Regions from separate parts of the Metabacillus elymi genome, predicted to be linked through region 1. Evidence: riboswitches for the same ligand, from Rfam matches in the RefSeq annotation. Region 1 holds a riboswitch; the other holds the start of a gene.
The links. Region 1 has a riboswitch for thiamine pyrophosphate ahead of HUW50_RS17705 (acetylornithine deacetylase). Riboswitches for the same ligand answer to the same signal wherever they lie in the genome.
Positions count from the first base shown of each region.

Region 2: another riboswitch for thiamine pyrophosphate. It lies ahead of tenI (thiazole tautomerase TenI); the one in region 1 lies ahead of HUW50_RS17705 (acetylornithine deacetylase).

Region 1 covers NZ_CP055263.1:3,854,464-3,862,812, forward strand. Annotated here, with positions in the region: gene HUW50_RS17680 (ROK family transcriptional regulator) at 1-102, opposite strand, end outside; gene xylB (xylulokinase) at 356-1,855, shown strand; gene HUW50_RS17690 (VanW family protein) at 2,123-3,040, opposite strand; gene HUW50_RS17695 (hypothetical protein) at 3,075-3,926, opposite strand; gene HUW50_RS17700 (bile acid:sodium symporter family protein) at 4,206-5,186, shown strand; TPP riboswitch at 5,308-5,410, shown strand; gene HUW50_RS17705 (acetylornithine deacetylase) at 5,575-6,852, shown strand; gene tenA (thiaminase II) at 6,965-7,639, shown strand; gene HUW50_RS17715 (ABC transporter ATP-binding protein) at 7,632-8,349, shown strand, end outside.
Region 2 covers NZ_CP055263.1:2,878,482-2,886,830, reverse strand. Annotated here, with positions in the region: gene fabI (enoyl-ACP reductase FabI) at 1-512, opposite strand, end outside; gene thiE (thiamine phosphate synthase) at 728-1,381, opposite strand; gene thiD (bifunctional hydroxymethylpyrimidine kinase/phosphomethylpyrimidine kinase) at 1,678-2,487, opposite strand; gene HUW50_RS13750 (thiazole biosynthesis adenylyltransferase ThiF) at 2,508-3,524, opposite strand; gene HUW50_RS13745 (thiazole synthase) at 3,524-4,291, opposite strand; gene thiS (sulfur carrier protein ThiS) at 4,296-4,499, opposite strand; gene thiO (glycine oxidase ThiO) at 4,505-5,623, opposite strand; gene tenI (thiazole tautomerase TenI) at 5,607-6,227, opposite strand; TPP riboswitch at 6,320-6,430, opposite strand; gene HUW50_RS13725 (monovalent cation:proton antiporter family protein) at 6,513-8,349, opposite strand, start outside.

The sequences.
Region 1 (8,349 bases):
AATATCAGCTCTTGAAATCGGTTCTTGTTGAGTAACAGTACGAAAGACAAGAGATGTATTGTTTTTCTTGACTACTTGTTGATTCCAAGTAATTGTTTTCAAATAGCTCACCTAATTTCAGCATTCTTTTCTATACTATGTTTATTCTTATATTATAAACTTAGTTTATCCAATAGACAAACATTTTTCGAGGTGTTATAATTTTGATAGTGAAATAATGTAATTTAATTATACAAATAAGTTTTTTTACCACCCTTTATGAAAGAAAGAATGCTAGATTATCATTTTGTAAGGGTTTTCTTAAGGGGTGTTAATATATATCATACCCATCATTTTAATATAAGGAGTTTTTACTATGAAGTATGTTATCGGGATTGATTTAGGCACAAGTGCTGTTAAAATTTTATTAATGGACCAAGAGGGAAATGTTGCTCAGGAAGTTTCAAAATCCTATCCATTGATCCATGAGAAGTCTGGGTATAGTGAACAAGAACCAGAACAATGGGTTGAAAAGACACGTGAAGGGCTTTCTGAGCTTGTGACTGAATTTAAAGGTAATGTGGAAGATATCGAAGGGATAAGCTTCTCAGGGCAAATGCACGGACTTGTACTTTTAGATGAATCAAATAATGTATTACGAAATGCAATTCTTTGGAATGATGTAAGAACAACACCACAATGTAAACAAATTTATGATGTTGTTGGTCAGGAACGCTTACTTGCTATTACAAAAAATCCTGCATTAGAGGGATTTACGCTTCCTAAGATTTTATGGGTGAAAGAACATGAACCAGAAATCTTCGAAAAATCTACTGTGTTCATGCTTCCAAAGGATTACTTACGCTTCAGGATGACGGGACAAATCCATAGTGAATACTCTGATGCAGCTGGAACATTATTATTAAATGTTGGGGAAAAGCAATGGAGCACTGAAATATGTGATCAATTCAATATTAAGCATGAGCTTTGTCCACCACTTGTTGAATCACATGAATGTGTAGGGACAATCACAGAAGAATATGCTAGTCTAACAGGACTTTCTCCAGCTACCAAGGTTTTTGCTGGTGGAGCTGATAATGCGTGTGGTGCAATCGGTTCAGGAATTTTATCTGAAGGAAATACGCTTTGCAGTGTTGGAACTTCTGGTGTTGTACTATCGTATGAAGAGAGAAATGATCGTGATTTTGAGGGGAAGGTTCATTACTTTAACCACGGTAAACAAGATGCATTTTACACAATGGGTGTTACGCTTGCAGCTGGATACAGCTTAAGCTGGTTTAAAGATGTGTTTGCTGAAAATGACTCTTTCGAAGCATTATTAGACGGTATTGAACACATTCCAGTTGGGGCAAACGGGTTATTATTCACACCATATTTAGTTGGTGAAAGAACGCCACATGCTGATCCAAAAATTCGTGCGAGCTTCATAGGTATGGAAGGCTCACATACAAAGAAGGATTTTGTTCGTGCAGTGTTAGAAGGAATTACGTTCTCTTTACATGAATCAATTGAGATTTTCCGTGCGAGTGGAAAAACAATTGACACGATTACTTCAATTGGAGGCGGAGCTAAAAATGATACATGGCTGCAAATTCAGGCAGATATTTTCGATGCAAAAATCATTAAATTAAAAAGTGAACAAGGTCCTGGTATAGGTGCTGCTATTCTTGCAGCATTTGGTGCTGGATGGTCAAACTCACTTCAAGAAATTGCAGATCTCTTTATTCAACCAGCTACAACCTATGAGCCAATTCCAGAAAATGTTGAAAAATATCAAAAGCTTTTTACTTTATATAAAGGTGTTTATCAACAAACGAAAGAATTAAATGAAGGATTAGCGGCGTTTAGAAAATAATAAATTTAAATTTGAATCATATATGCTTGTCATTGAAGTAGGTCGAGAAATAGGATTGTCCAAATAAAAAGGTAGCTCTGGCGATTTTTGTCAGAGCTATTTTGTAGTATCAGAATTTATAATTTTTTCTTACTTAGATTTGGTGTCTAGCTCCAGCGCCTAGACCCAATTAGGTCTACAGCCACTCAGGAATTGAAGACAAAGAACGTCTTCTATTCCTGAGCGTCTTATGCCTGTCTTAGTCTGATCAAGGCACTTGCGCTTATCTTAGAAGTTATCACCACTAGTATGTATCTCTTTTGGTAACTCATGTGGTGCACTTGGAACTTCTCTTTTATAATGTTCAAACGTATCGGAGGAAAGAATCACAATAATTAATTGGCCGCCAACTACTTTAGAACGAATGAGAAGAGGTTGGGTGTGGCGATTTTGAAAAGTGAAATCCGGTCCGTACCAGCTTACTGTTGCATCTCGATTTGGAGGAACATAAGGAACCCTCCTACTATGGGAATAGCGTTCAATGATTTTTACTCCTGCTTTGTCTACTGCATTAAAAAGGGTGGAGGAAACTTGGCAAATACCTCCTCCGACTCCTTCAGCTAGTTCGCCCTTTACAATAATCGGTGCAGATAAATATCCTTTCTCAATGGTTCGTTTACCGACAACATTATTGAATGAAAATGTTTCTCCTGGAAAAACAACAAAGTTATTTATTGCTTCTGATGCTAAAAAAATATTATGTGTGCGTTCTTTATTTCTACTATTAAAATAGGTAATATATAGGCTTATTCGTTTCGTACTAATGCTTGCTAGCAACTCACTATCAACCTTTGGATAAAGGGTTTTGATTGGAATTTCCATTGAAGTAGCACCATTTTTATAAAACTTTGTATAAAACACTTCTCTAAATTTTTCTCGGTTAAGCGCATGTCCCATTTGTTCACTAATTAAGGATCCGTTTTTGTCAAAAGATGCATTAATGGGTTCTTTATAAATTTCTGTTTCAAGTGATTCAATAAGCTGGTTATATTTCTTCTGATTAATCATTGATTTATCAAAGGGAGGTAGAGCATATTCTGAGCGATTTATGACGTTCACTTTTTCACCTTGAAAAGTTAATGATATGTCATCAGTTTGATTGCTCGGATATATGGCTAGAAAAAGTAACATTAACATTATTTTCATCGATAACTCCACCTTTGATAGTCTCTATTTTAATTTACTTAACGGATGATAAGAAAGGATCAATATTTACTTTCCAAGGGGAAATTGGAGATGCTCTCACCAACGTAAAGGTAAGGTTGGTTTTAACAGGTCCTCTATCCTTAATAAACAATTTAACCTCAACAGGGATTTCTTTTACTAATGATGAGGATGAATCTGTTTCCTTTGTTTGGAGTATGGACCATTGCATGGCTTCAATTTTCTCTATTTTATTTAGCTCCCTTTTTATATTCCTGTGTTTACTTATAGAAATTTTTTCAGCTAAGCCTTGATCACCATTTTTAATTGTAACTAGAAAAACATTGAGCAGTTGGGATGATGGAAGATTGTTCATATATTCATCAATTCTTCCTGCAGCTTTTAGAATCATAACATGATGTGATATGTCTGATTTACCTGTTCGATGTGTCGTGCTTCCTGCAAAATGAATGCAAAAATGACCAGGAAATCCGTTCTGAAGAGCACCTGCACCATGTGGCATTCCATGCATAGAAGCAGGAATTAAGCTGCTGTCATGTGCTAAAATTAAAACGGCTCTACGGTGCCAACTCCATGTTCCATTATAAATAGCCTTCATTATCTTTGTGTCTTTTTTAGTTAAAGGCTGAACATCAGCATGACCACTTCCTGCTCTTCTTTGAACATCAAAGCTCATACCGCTTTCCACATCGATCACAGTAAATGTCGATTTTCTAGGAAGTGACTCGTCTATAGAATCCCAATTTTGCATGTCAATTTGAAAGCTTATTGGAGATGGAGGATATTCGACTGTTGATGCATATGTATGTTGATGATCAAGTGAAAAAGGTAGCAAGTATAAAATGAAAGTTAATAAAGTATATTTCACAGCTAGATGTCAACTCCAATATTTTGTAGATACATCTATTTTGTGTATTTTTTGTAATAAAATAGCCTCAAAAAAATGGAAAATTTAGTATCAACTTTTCTGATCCATAGAAGAGGAATAGGAGCAAAGTATCTTAATGGAGGATCACGAAAGTCTACCTGTAGTTTTCATTAGTTTTAAAGAATGTGCATCTTTCAATACAATTAATCACTTGTTCCTTCTAAAATTTGTTACAATTGCATATACATAGGTTTCATCATTAGAATAGGAGAATGCATCATGCTTCAAACCGTAAATCGGCAGCTTGAAAGGTCTATGCCATTCATTACGCCAGTGAGTGTTATTCTCGGTGTTTTATTTGCCGATCATTTACTAATTTTCTCATTTTTAATTCCCTGGATTTTTGCATTCATTACGTTTTCAGGAAGTCTCAATTCTAATTTTGCTTCACTAAAAGGAGTCATTAAAAGTCCACTTCCATTACTCATTATTCTATTACTATTGCACATCGTGATGCCAGTGATCGCTTGGTTTGCAGGGCATTTTCTCTTTGCAAATGATCACTTTACTGTTACTGGATTGGTGTTAGCTTCTGTAATTCCAACTGGGATTACTAGTTTTATTTGGGTCACAATATATAAGGGGAACATTGCCTTAGCCTTATCAATTATCTTATTTGATACAATACTTTCCCCATTCCTAGTGCCACATACACTTTCATTTCTTGTTGGGCAGAAGGTAGAGATCGATACTTTTTCAATCATGAACGGGTTGATATATATGGTGGTTCTTCCTTCCATAATAGGTATGTTCATAAACCAATTATCAAAAGGGAAAAGCGTAAATGTCGGCAAAACATTAGCACCGTTTTCTAAATTAGGGCTAGCTTCTGTAGTCATGATTAATGGTGCAGTTGTTGCCCCTTATTTAAAAGTGATTACAAGTAAGTTAGTTGTTATTGCGATAACTGTTTTTATTCTCGCTTTTATAGGGTATCTTCTAGCTTGGTTAGTGGGGAATTGGTTAAACAGAGATCGAGAAACGAAAGTAGCATTGATCTTTACTGGTGGAATGCGCAATATTAGCGCCGGTGCTGTTATCGCAGTTCAATATTTTCCACCTGCAGTTGCGGTTCCTGTTATAGTTGGAATGTTGTTTCAACAAATTTTAGCTTCTATTTTTGGTTTTTTATTTAAGAAGATTGAAGATCGACAAGTTCATACTAGAAAACAGCTTGCTGACAATGTAAGTGCTTCATAGTATTGATTTAAGGTCATGTTATGTATGAAAATCAAGCAGATAAATGAATTCTGTTGCTAAATATAACATATTGTGTTAAAAATAATGTAATCAATCTAATCGTTATTTGATAATTTAATAGATTCACCACTAGGGGGGCTTTATGAAGCTGAGAGAGACCAATGTCTTGACCCTTATTACCTGATCTAGATAATACTAGCGTAGGGAAGAGGTGTTTGAAAATAAGCGCGAAAATGAAAGAGTTATTTTTTACAAGCGTTTGTACATATATTGTTCATTCAAACCACTTCTTACCAAGAGAAGTGGTTTTTTTATGTTCAAATTATGGTTTCACCTACATGATTAGGCAATATGCCTGATTTTGCACTACTTAAAAAGGAGGCATAACATGACAAAGGAAATTGATCTGCTTGTAGAGCAAATTGATGTAAAAAAAGATGAACTTATTGAATTACTTAAAAGGCTGATTGAATATAAAACACCTGCACCCCCTGCAAGAAACACAATGGAAGCACAGCAGTTTGTTGCTAACTTTTTAAGAGAAAATGGCTTCTCCATCGATATGTGGGATGTTTACCCAAATGATCCGAATGTTGTAGGTTTTCTAGAAGGTAAGCAAGCTGATAATTTTAATAGCTTGATCATTAACGGACATATTGATGTTGCAGAGGTTAATGAGGATGAGAAGTGGGAAGCTAATCCGTTTATTCCTATTGTAAAAGACGGCGCAATCATCGGTCGTGGTGCATCAGATATGAAGGGTGGTTTAGCTGGTGCTCTGTTTGCTATTAAGCTTTTACATGAAGCAGGAATTGATCTGCCAGGTAGCTTAACTTTTCAGTCTGTTATTGGTGAAGAGGTTGGTGAAGCAGGAACACTTGAATGCTGTAAGAGAGGGTATACGGCAGATTTCGCTGTTGTCGTGGATACAAGTGATTTACATATACAAGGCCAAGGTGGTGTGATTACTGGCTGGATTACGGTTAAGAGTTCACAAACCTTCCATGATGCAACAAGAAGACAAATGCTTCATGCTGGTGGAAAGCTATTTGGCTCAAGTGCTATAGAAAAGATGATGAAAATAATCCATGGACTGCAGGAGTTAGAACGCCATTGGGCAGTGATGAAAGGCTATCCAGGATTTATTCCGGGAACAAATACAATTAATCCGGCAGTTATCGAAGGTGGTAGACATGCTGCATTTATTGCAGATGAATGTCGACTTTGGATTACTGTACATTATTATCCAAATGAATCTCATGAACAAATCATAAAGGAAATTGAGGAGCATCTACTTCATGTAGCTAAAGCTGATCCATGGCTTCGGGAAAATCCGCCGACATTTGTATGGGGTGGGAAGTCAATGATCGTTGATCGTGGTGAAATCTTCCCTTCATTAGAGGTTGATCCTACCCACCCTGGTGTGAAACAACTAGCGTCTGCTCACCAAGGAATTATAAATAGTAAGGCAGTTGTTGATGTTTCTCCAACAGTAACAGATGGTGGTTGGCTTGGTGCTGCTGGAATTCCAACAGCAATTTATGGACCAGGAAACTTACAAAATGCACATTCGGTAAATGAGCAGGTTTCAATTGAACAGCTTATCGAATATACGAAAGTTATTTTAACGTTTATATATGAATGGTGCCATACGAAACGCACTTGAAAATAGGGGCATGAAGTGACACTACCAAAAGTGTAAAAGTATCTTCTATCCATGTACGACTACCCTAGGCAAAATCAAGGTGTTTTAGGCTTATCTAATAGGAGGTAATTTAATGAAGTTCAGTCAAAGACTTTATGCAAAGGTTCTACCGATATGGAATCGGAATCATACCCATCCATTTGTCCTTCAAATGGGGGATGGAACATTAGAAAAGGAAAAGTTTCGCTTTTACATGATTCAGGATTATATATATTTAATTGAATATGCAAAGGTTTTTGCATTAGGCGCAGTGAAGGCAACAGACCTTGAAACAATGGGGAAATTTGCTGCATTACTTCATTCTACACTGAATGAAGAAATGGAACTTCATCGTCAATATGCAAAACGATTCGATATTTCTGTTGAAGAGCTTGAAATAGCAAAACCGTCACCAACAACATTGGCTTATACACATTACATGCTCCATGTTAGTCAAAATGGAACACTTGCTGAGCTTGTTTCCGCACTACTTCCATGCATGTGGAGTTATTGGGAGATTGGTAAAGAGTTAAATCAACGAAAAGGTGCAAGTGACAATGAGTTTTATGGTGAGTGGATAAGTATGTATGCTTCAGATGAGTTTGGTCAGCTTGCTACATGGTGTATTGACTTAATTGATCAATTAGCTGAAGGAAAGCCAGAATCAGAGCTTGAGAAACTGGAGGACATTTTTCTTAATACAACTCGTTTTGAATATATGTTTTGGGATATGGCCTACCAAGAAGCGATGTGGCCGACAGATGAATAAGTCAGCCTTAACGTTTCAAAATGTTAGCTTTCACTATGAAGAAGGAAATACCCCGATCCTCCAAGACTTTGATATACATATTAGCAAAGGTGAGTTCGTGAGTATAATTGGACCAAGCGGTTCTGGGAAAAGTACATTATTTAAGTTAGTCACAGGGTTAGAACAACCCACAGAGGGTGAGATTTTTCTAAGGGGTCAATTGGCTACTAATCGTCTTGGGCAGGTTGGCTACATGCCACAGCAAGATTTGCTTTTACCTTGGCGGACAATTATCGAAAACGCTGCCCTTCCATTAGAAATAAAAGGAATTAAAAAGCGTGAAGCACATCAGCAGGTTCTTGAATTACTTGAGGCATTTGGCTTAAAGGGTATTGAAGACTGTTACCCGAGTGATTTATCAGGAGGGATGAGGCAAAGAGTTTCGTTTTTACGTACTATTTTAACTGGTTCTCAAGTCTTACTGTTAGATGAGCCTTTTAGCGCCCTTGATGCGATCACGCGAATTTCTTTGCAGGAATGGTTAATAGCTCAATGGCAAAAGCGGAAGGAAACAATTCTTTTTATTACACATGACGTAAACGAGGCGCTGTTTTTATCAGATAGAATCTTCGTTTTTACGGAAACGCCATCTAGTAAACTAGAAGAAGTTAAGGTTCCTCTCGAACGTCCGCGAAACTTAAAGGATTTGAATAAGCCTGCATTACTGGAGA
Region 2 (8,349 bases), 980 kb from region 1:
CTTGCTTCTAATGAGGCTTTTGCTACACCCATTACGTTGTAGTTAGGTAGAACACGCTCTCCACCAAGGTATGTTAATGTAACTATGCTTCCGCCTTCAGTCATAAGACCTCTTGCTTCTTTTGCAACAGCTGTTAAAGAATAAGAACTAATATTTTGCGCTAGTAAGAAACCATCGCGAGTAGTATTTAAATATTCGCCTTGCAATTCTTCTTTGTGGGCAAATGCGATACAGTGTGCAACACCATGGATCACACCTACTTCTTCTTTAATTGCAGTAAAGCATGTTTTTACTTCTTCATCATTTGTTACATCACAAGGTAAAACAATTGAATCATTACGCTCTAACGATTCAGCTAAGTCACGTACAGATTTCTCTAAACGTTCCCCTGCATATGTAAAGATTAGTCTAGCACCAGCATTATGTAAAGAACGTGCAATCCCCCATGCGATGCTACGTTTGTTCGCTACTCCCATAACCACAATATTGCGTCCATTAAGTGATAAGCTCATGTACATCCTCCTAATATTAATACATGTTATTAGTACCTGGTTATAATTATAGCATTAAATTACTCGAAGTGCTAGGAATGAAAAGTAATGGCACCTATTATTAAATGAGACGATGATTTTGCAACTTTGAAGTAGAATTTTGAAACTTTTAAGTGGAATTTTGCAAATCTAAAGGATAATCTTGCAACTATTTGATGGAATTTTGCAACTTCCCACTAAAATCTTGCAAACTCACCTATTTTACGAAAAGCAGCAGCTGCTTGCTTTGGTGATTCTGCTTGACTAATACCACTTATAATAGCAATTCCATTTGCACCAGCCTTGTAAACATTCGTTGCATTATCTAATGTAATCCCACCAATTCCTACAATCGGTAAATCCCTAATTCCTGATGTTCTAATTTGTGTGATAAGTTCAGGTCCTACGACAGCATGTGCATCAGTTTTCGTTTTTGTTGAATACATTGGACCTACCCCGATATAGTTAGCCCCATCCTTCACAGCTAGTTTAGCCTCTTCAACTGAATGTGTAGATATTCCTAACCACTTATCTTGTCCAATTTGCTTTCTCGTAAGTAATGGATCACGGTCATCTTGCCCAATATGAACCCCGTCTGCCCCTAGCTCTATCGCAAGCTCAATATCATCATTCACTATAAAAGGAACTTTATACTCTTTACAGAGCTTTCTTAAGCTGTTTCCTAAATAAATACACTCCTGGCCAACTAAACATCCTACACCCTTTTCTCTAAACTGAAAAAGCGTGACCCCGCCCTCTAATGCCTCATATAACGTTTTCTCAGGATCAAGATCACGGCAATTTGTTGAACCCATAACAAAGTATACCTTTAATGCCTCCACAATGTTCATATCGATTAACTCCTTTTTAAATAGGCTCTTTTAAATTTGACTGTTGTTGCAGCGAGAGGCGTTCGCTTTCTGCGAGCGGTCTGGGAGCGTCCGCTGCGTCTTGCGATTGTAGGGTCTCCCTTTTGACTGGCATTTCAATGCAGAAGTCTCACTCATCCACATTATGCAAAAAGCAACAATCAGCTTTTTACATAGCCTTTAAATAAGAAAAACTGGCTCTAGTACGCATAAACTTTACACAAACTGACAAAAACAAGTCCAATTTGTGTAGAAAACGCAAAAGCCAGTCTTTTTCATTACCTATAAACGTTCCTTTTATTAAAAGCCCAATGATTCGTTGGACCATGACCACTACCAAATCCTAATTGATCCTCTATTGCGGATTGAATAAAGGCCTTTGCTGTTTGGATCGCGTCAAGTACGTTGTTTCCCTTGCTGATTTCAGCAGTGATTGCAGCAGCAAATGTACATCCTGTTCCATGTGTGTGCTTCGTCTCTTTTCGTTCTCCCTCAAAAAGGTGAAATGTATGACCATCATATAGGAGATCAGTAACCACATCATTTGTTGAATCATGACCACCTTTTACCATGACATTCTTTGCGCCAAGATCAACTAATCTTTTAGCCGCATCTTTTCTGTGATCCAGCGTGCGAATCTCCATTCCTGTTAACACCTCAGCTTCAGGAATATTAGGAGTAATCACTTTTGCTAAAGGTAATAAACTTGTAATTAATGCCTCGACCGCTTCTTCTTGTAAAAGCGATTGTCCACCTTTTGCTACCATTACTGGATCGACAATTATATTTTCCCAGCCGTAATGAACGATTTGCTGTGATACTAGACGAATCATGTCAGCGTTAAAAAGCATTCCTGTTTTTATAGCATGTGGTGATAAGTCCTCTGCCACCGAATCAATTTGCGTTTTTAATGCCTCTAAAGTCAGCGGGTATACACCTTGAACACCTAGTGTATTTTGAGCAGTAACAGCAGTAATAGCAGTCATTCCAAAAACACCTAGCTCTTGAAATGTTTTTAAATCAGCTTGAATCCCTGCTCCTCCACCAGAATCAGAGCCTGCAATTGTCAATGCACGAGATACAGTCATCTTAATTTCCTCCTTGCAACTTAACCGATGTAGCGATGATAGATCGTTTTGGCCTCGGCAATATCCTTTGTCCCATGGATAAGTGCGCGTCCATCCTTAAAAAGGACAACTCGATGCTCTCCAAATGTAAACGACATTAAAAATGGATTTTCTAAAAATGCATCTGCTATTGGTTTAATACGTTCAGAAATATTCTCAAATGAGATCTGCTTTCCATTTGTTGGCCTAATCTGAACAGTATCTCTTCCACATAAAACCGCAGCTTTCGTTTCTTTCTCAGCTGTTAAATATGGGTATACTGGATTTGTCCCACAAGTAGGACATGCATCATTTTTTAAACGATCCATATTAATCGAAGAATATTGATTTTTCCAAAGGTCAAATGATACTAGCTTACTGCGAAGATTTTCTTCATCTCCGACAAGTAGCTTTAACACCTCTGCAGTTTGATGTGACGTAACCATGCTAACAATAGGTGAGATGACACCAACAGTATCACAAGTCATCCCATCAAATGGGATATGCTTTAATAAACAATGAAGACACGGTGTTTTCTTCGGGATCACGGTAAAGGATAGACCATAGCTCCCAACACATCCACCGTAAATCCACGGGATGTCATGTTTTAATGAAACATCATTGATCAATAGCCTTGTTTCGAAATTATCAGTTGAATCAACGATGACATCGACTTCATCCAACCACCCTTCAATGTTAGCGGAGGTTACATCTTCAACAAATGCTTGAACTTCAACCTCTGAATTGATTTCATGTAGATGGTTTTTAGTAGCAATCGCCTTCGGAATACGATTGCTTGCATCTTTTTCAACGTATAGCTGTTGTCTTTGTAAATTGCTCCACTCCACATAATCACGGTCAATAATCGTTAATTTTCCGATCCCAGCTCGTGCAATCATCTCAGCATTAGCCGTGCCTAGCGCACCTGCACCAACAATTAGCACATGCTTATTCTTGATCTTTTCTTGACCACTTTCTCCAATTGGAGCAAATAATTGTTGTCTTGAGTAGCGTTCCATTAAGTTGTCATCATTCCTTCTGTTGGACTACTAGCTGTTGCATACTCCTTTTTAGGAATTCTACCAGCTTCAAAGCCAAGTCTGCCGGCTTCAATTGCAAGCTTCATCGCAACCGCCATTTTTATTGGGTCCTGTGCAGCAGAAACAGCTGTATTTAATAAAACTCCATCTGCACCAAGCTCCATAGCTAATGATGCATCAGAAGGTGAACCAATACCAGCATCCACGATAACAGGGACCTTTGATTGTTCAATAATAAATTGAAGATTCAACGGATTGAGTATTCCTTGACCAGATCCAATTGGTGAAGCACCAGGCATAATCGCGTGTACACCTAATTCCTCTAATTTTCTTGCCAACACAACATCATCTGATGTGTAAGGTAATACGATAAACCCTTCATCTAATAACATTTCACTTGCTTTTAATGTTTCTACTGGATCAGGAAGTAATGAACGCCAGCAGCCAATTACCTCTACTTTTATCATGTCACATAAGCCTGATGCTTTTGCAAGTCTAGCAATTCTTACTGCTTCTTCAGCTGTTTTAGCCCCAGCAGTATTAGGTAGTAAAGTATACTTTGAAACATCAAGCTGTTCTAAAAAGTTTGGTTGTGATTCTTCAAAAATATTCATTCGACGAACAGCAAAGGTTAAGATTTCAGACTCAGATTGTGCTACAGCTTCCTTTTGAACCTCAAATGATGGATATTTACCTGTACCTAATAATAATCTTGATTGGAATGTTTTATCAGCAATTTTTAACATGTTATCATCCTCCTCCTACAAAATGAACAAGTTCAACTTCATCACCGTTCTGTATATCAGTTGATTCATATTGGTCTTTTAAAATAATTTCTCGATTATGCTCGACAATGACAAGTCGATCCTCTAGCTTATAAAAAGCTAATAGCTGTTGAATCGTCTGAATGTCACCACTTAATTCTACGATTTCACCATTCAATTTAATGCTCATCTTTTTCACCTCATTGTTTGCACTTGAAGTCTATTAACTGAAAATGCCTTCACATAGTCTTCATTTTGTTTCCTATTTAAAATAAGATCTCTAATCATCAACCCTGTTTTCGGTGCTAATAGGATACCATTTCGATAATGGCCAGTTGCAAAATAAATATTTTCACCTTCAGGATGTTGACCAATGTAAGGTTTTCCATCAATTGGTTGTGGCCTTAAGCCTGCCCATGTATCAATAAGTTGTGCTGAAGAAATGCTAGGTATAATCGGTGTTACTTTTTCTATGAGAGATTGGATTCCACCAATTGTTGGCACTGTACTCCAATCATCCTCAACCATCGTCGCACCAATGACAAATCTCCCATCACCTTTTGGTACAATATAGCAATGATCATAAAAAATTGTTTTTTCCAAGCCTATATCATTGCTTTTAATAGACAGACATTCCCCTTTTACAGGATTTATTCCAGCATCTAAACCTAATTTCTTAAAGAAATGTCCACTCCAAACTCCATTTGCGATGACAATGTTTTTACATACAAAATCAGTTACCGGAGTAGATAGAGTGTACTCATTCGTTACTGTTTTCTTTATTTCATGTACTGGTGTATTCTCTAAAATCGTTGCTCCTAGTAATCTAGCAGACTTGGAAAATGCTGCACAAACATGGTATGGTGACACATGCCCGTCCTCTGGTATGTAAAGTGCACCTTTAATTGTTGCTGATAGAGTTGGTTCACTCTCTAGTACTACCTCTTTTGAGTGCCATTCCACTGATTCATGATACTTCACAACATCTTTTAAAGCAGAAGCCTCAGCATCTGTCATCGCTAGCTTATACATCCCTTTATCTACAAACTGAATATTAATCTGTGATATTTGTGAAAGTTCATCACGTAATACATGGTAGTGTTGTTGACTCTCTTTAGCAAATTGAAAAAATGCATCATTATTTTCTAACTCAGAATTTGCACCAAGCATACCAGCTGCAGCACTTGTCGCACCATTCCCTATCTTATTACTTTCTAAAATAAGGACAGATACGCCTTCTTTTGCTAATTGATAGGCGATCGATTGACCAATGATACCACCACCAATGATTCCTACCTCAAACTGTGTTTTCACGGTTTCTCACCTCTACTAAACTCAATCTTAATTCTTGTAATGCATTCTTTGGATTGTCACTTGCTATTACATAGGACATAACCGCTATGCCACTTAAATTCATCCCTGATAGCTTTGGTATGTTATTAGGAATAATTCCACCGATTGCAATAACAGGAATTCTTACACTTTGACATATTCCAGCTACTTGTTGTACCCCTCGAGGAGCTAGGTTTGGTTTTGAATTTGTTGGAAAAACATGCCCAAATAATAGATAATCCGCACCTGCTTTTTCACATTCAATTGCTTCTTGCAGAGAATGCACAGATCGACCGATCCTTAAATCAGGGTTCATTCGTCTTACCTTTTCGATAGGAAAGCTATGTCCTGGTAAGTGAACATTAGGAATTTCGTGCAAAAGTGCTACATCAAGTCGATCATTAATAACTAGCTTACTCTTTGGTACTCCGTTATTTAGTAAGATCGAGACAATCTCCAGTATTTCCGATACTGATTTCGTTTTTTCACGTATATGGATATAATCTACTTCATCGTGAATCATTACTATTCGTTTTGTTAATTCACAAACTGTCTGTTTCCCGTCAGATATGACATGAATCTCCAACTTTTTCACCTTAATTCATTTTCTTATGCAATTCCTTAAAATATAAAAAAACCACTTTCCGGGTAAGAAAGTGGTTTACATACATAGTTGTTTTATGCCGTAATCCACTTCCCTACGCTGGTACAAACCAGATCAGGTTATAAGGGTTTAAAAAGAAACACTTTCATCTCAGCCCCTTTATTGGGGATCCCCTAGCGGTCTTATTATTGACTTACATCTATCATACCAAATGTTTTTTAACTTTCAAGGAAAACTTCTTAAACATTCAGATAATACATTTGAAAATCAGATAAGCTCAAGCTCTCGTTTTAATTCCTTCACATACTCTCTTGAGCCTGTAACAATTAGACGATCACCAAGCTTTAAATCAGTATCCCCGTGAGGAACAATCGAATCCTTTCCTCTAAAGATTCGAACGAAAATGATATCTCCTGTGAACGGGAAGTTACGTAACAAGATATTATCATATTTTGCATTGTTTAAGTTTATTTGATAAAGCATTGTTTCTTGGTTTGTAATAATCCGCATTACACTTGGTGCTTCAATAAGCGCTCGTAACATTGTTTTTGTAGATAGAAATGTAGAGAAAACATCAATACCATGTTCCTTCATTTTTCCATCTAATTCAGGTGAAGCCACACTGGCAATGATACGATTCACTTGTTCATCTTTTGCAAACATAGCGATTTCAGCATTTCTTTCTTCATCACCTGTTGCAACGACTATCAGATCAACCTCAAACGCATTTTGTTCCTTTAACGTCTCAACCTGAAAATCTTTTAATTCTTTTATTTCAAATAATGATTCAGAAATTTGTTTATCAAGTTTATCTTGCTGAATATGATAAATCGTTGTTTCATATAAATCTGGGTTTAGCTCTCTTGTTACAGGTAATGACATTTGATTCGCACCGATAAAAGCAACTTTAATTTTTGGATTTTCATTTTTGTGCACTGGAAAGAGCTTTTTAAAGAATATCGGTGTGACTATACTCGTGATAACGGCAACTAATATGAGAGCACCTGACATCTCAGAAGTAATAATCTCCATCCTTTCCCCAATTGTTGCTGCAGCGATCACTAATGAAAGTGTTGAGGTTAATAGAAAACCTGATGCAAGAGTTGTTTTCATATCATACCAACGTTTTAAGTAAAGCACTGGAACAATCTTCGAAATTAGCAGGGCAATAATAAGTAAAGGAATTAATAAAAAGATCTTCGGATCCTTAAATAATGCCCAGATGTCTAAGTCTACTCCAACCATTACAAAAAATATTGGAATTAAAAATCCATAACCAAAGGAATCAAGCTTTTGAACCATTTCCTTATTAGGTGATAAAAGTGAAACTAATACACCGGCTAAGAAAGCTCCTAGGATATTTTCAGCACCAATTGTTTCAGAGATAGCTACTAACACAATAATAAGTGTGAATACAGCTCTCGTGCCAATTTGAATTGTTCCTTTTGACATCGTTTCAATAAATGAACGATTCTTGAAGGATTTCCCTAAGAAATATAGTAAAACACCCGCTCCAAACAGAATTAACAATAACCACGTGTTACTGTCTCCTCCACCATAAACTGACGCAAAGACAGCGAGTAAAACCATCGTTACTAAATCGGCAATAACAGCGATTAGAAGGATAATTTGCCCGATATTTGATTTCATAATTTGGGCGTCCTTTAAGGTCGGTACAACAACTCCTAGTGAAATCGTCGAAATAATCAGCGTCATTAAGAAGGCATTATCCATTAGGCCGATCAAGACAAAGAAATAGGAAAGCAGTAATGATAAAACAAAAATCCCTGCAAAAATGACACTCGATACTAAAAATGTATTTGGAGCATTTTTTCCTGAAGGAAGCTTTTCCTTCTTCTTACCTCCAGCGAATGCTGAAAAGTCAATTTCAAGACCACTTAAAAACATTAAGAAAATAAAACCAAGCATTGACAGTGTTTCAAGCCACATATCCTCTGATACGGCATTGAAGCCACTTTTACCAATTATTAATCCGACAATGATTTCAGCAACAACAACTGGCATAAAGTTCATTTTTAAGCGGTGTAACAAAATAGGTGTTAGAAATGCCGCAAGGATAACTATTACTAATGAAGTTACGGAT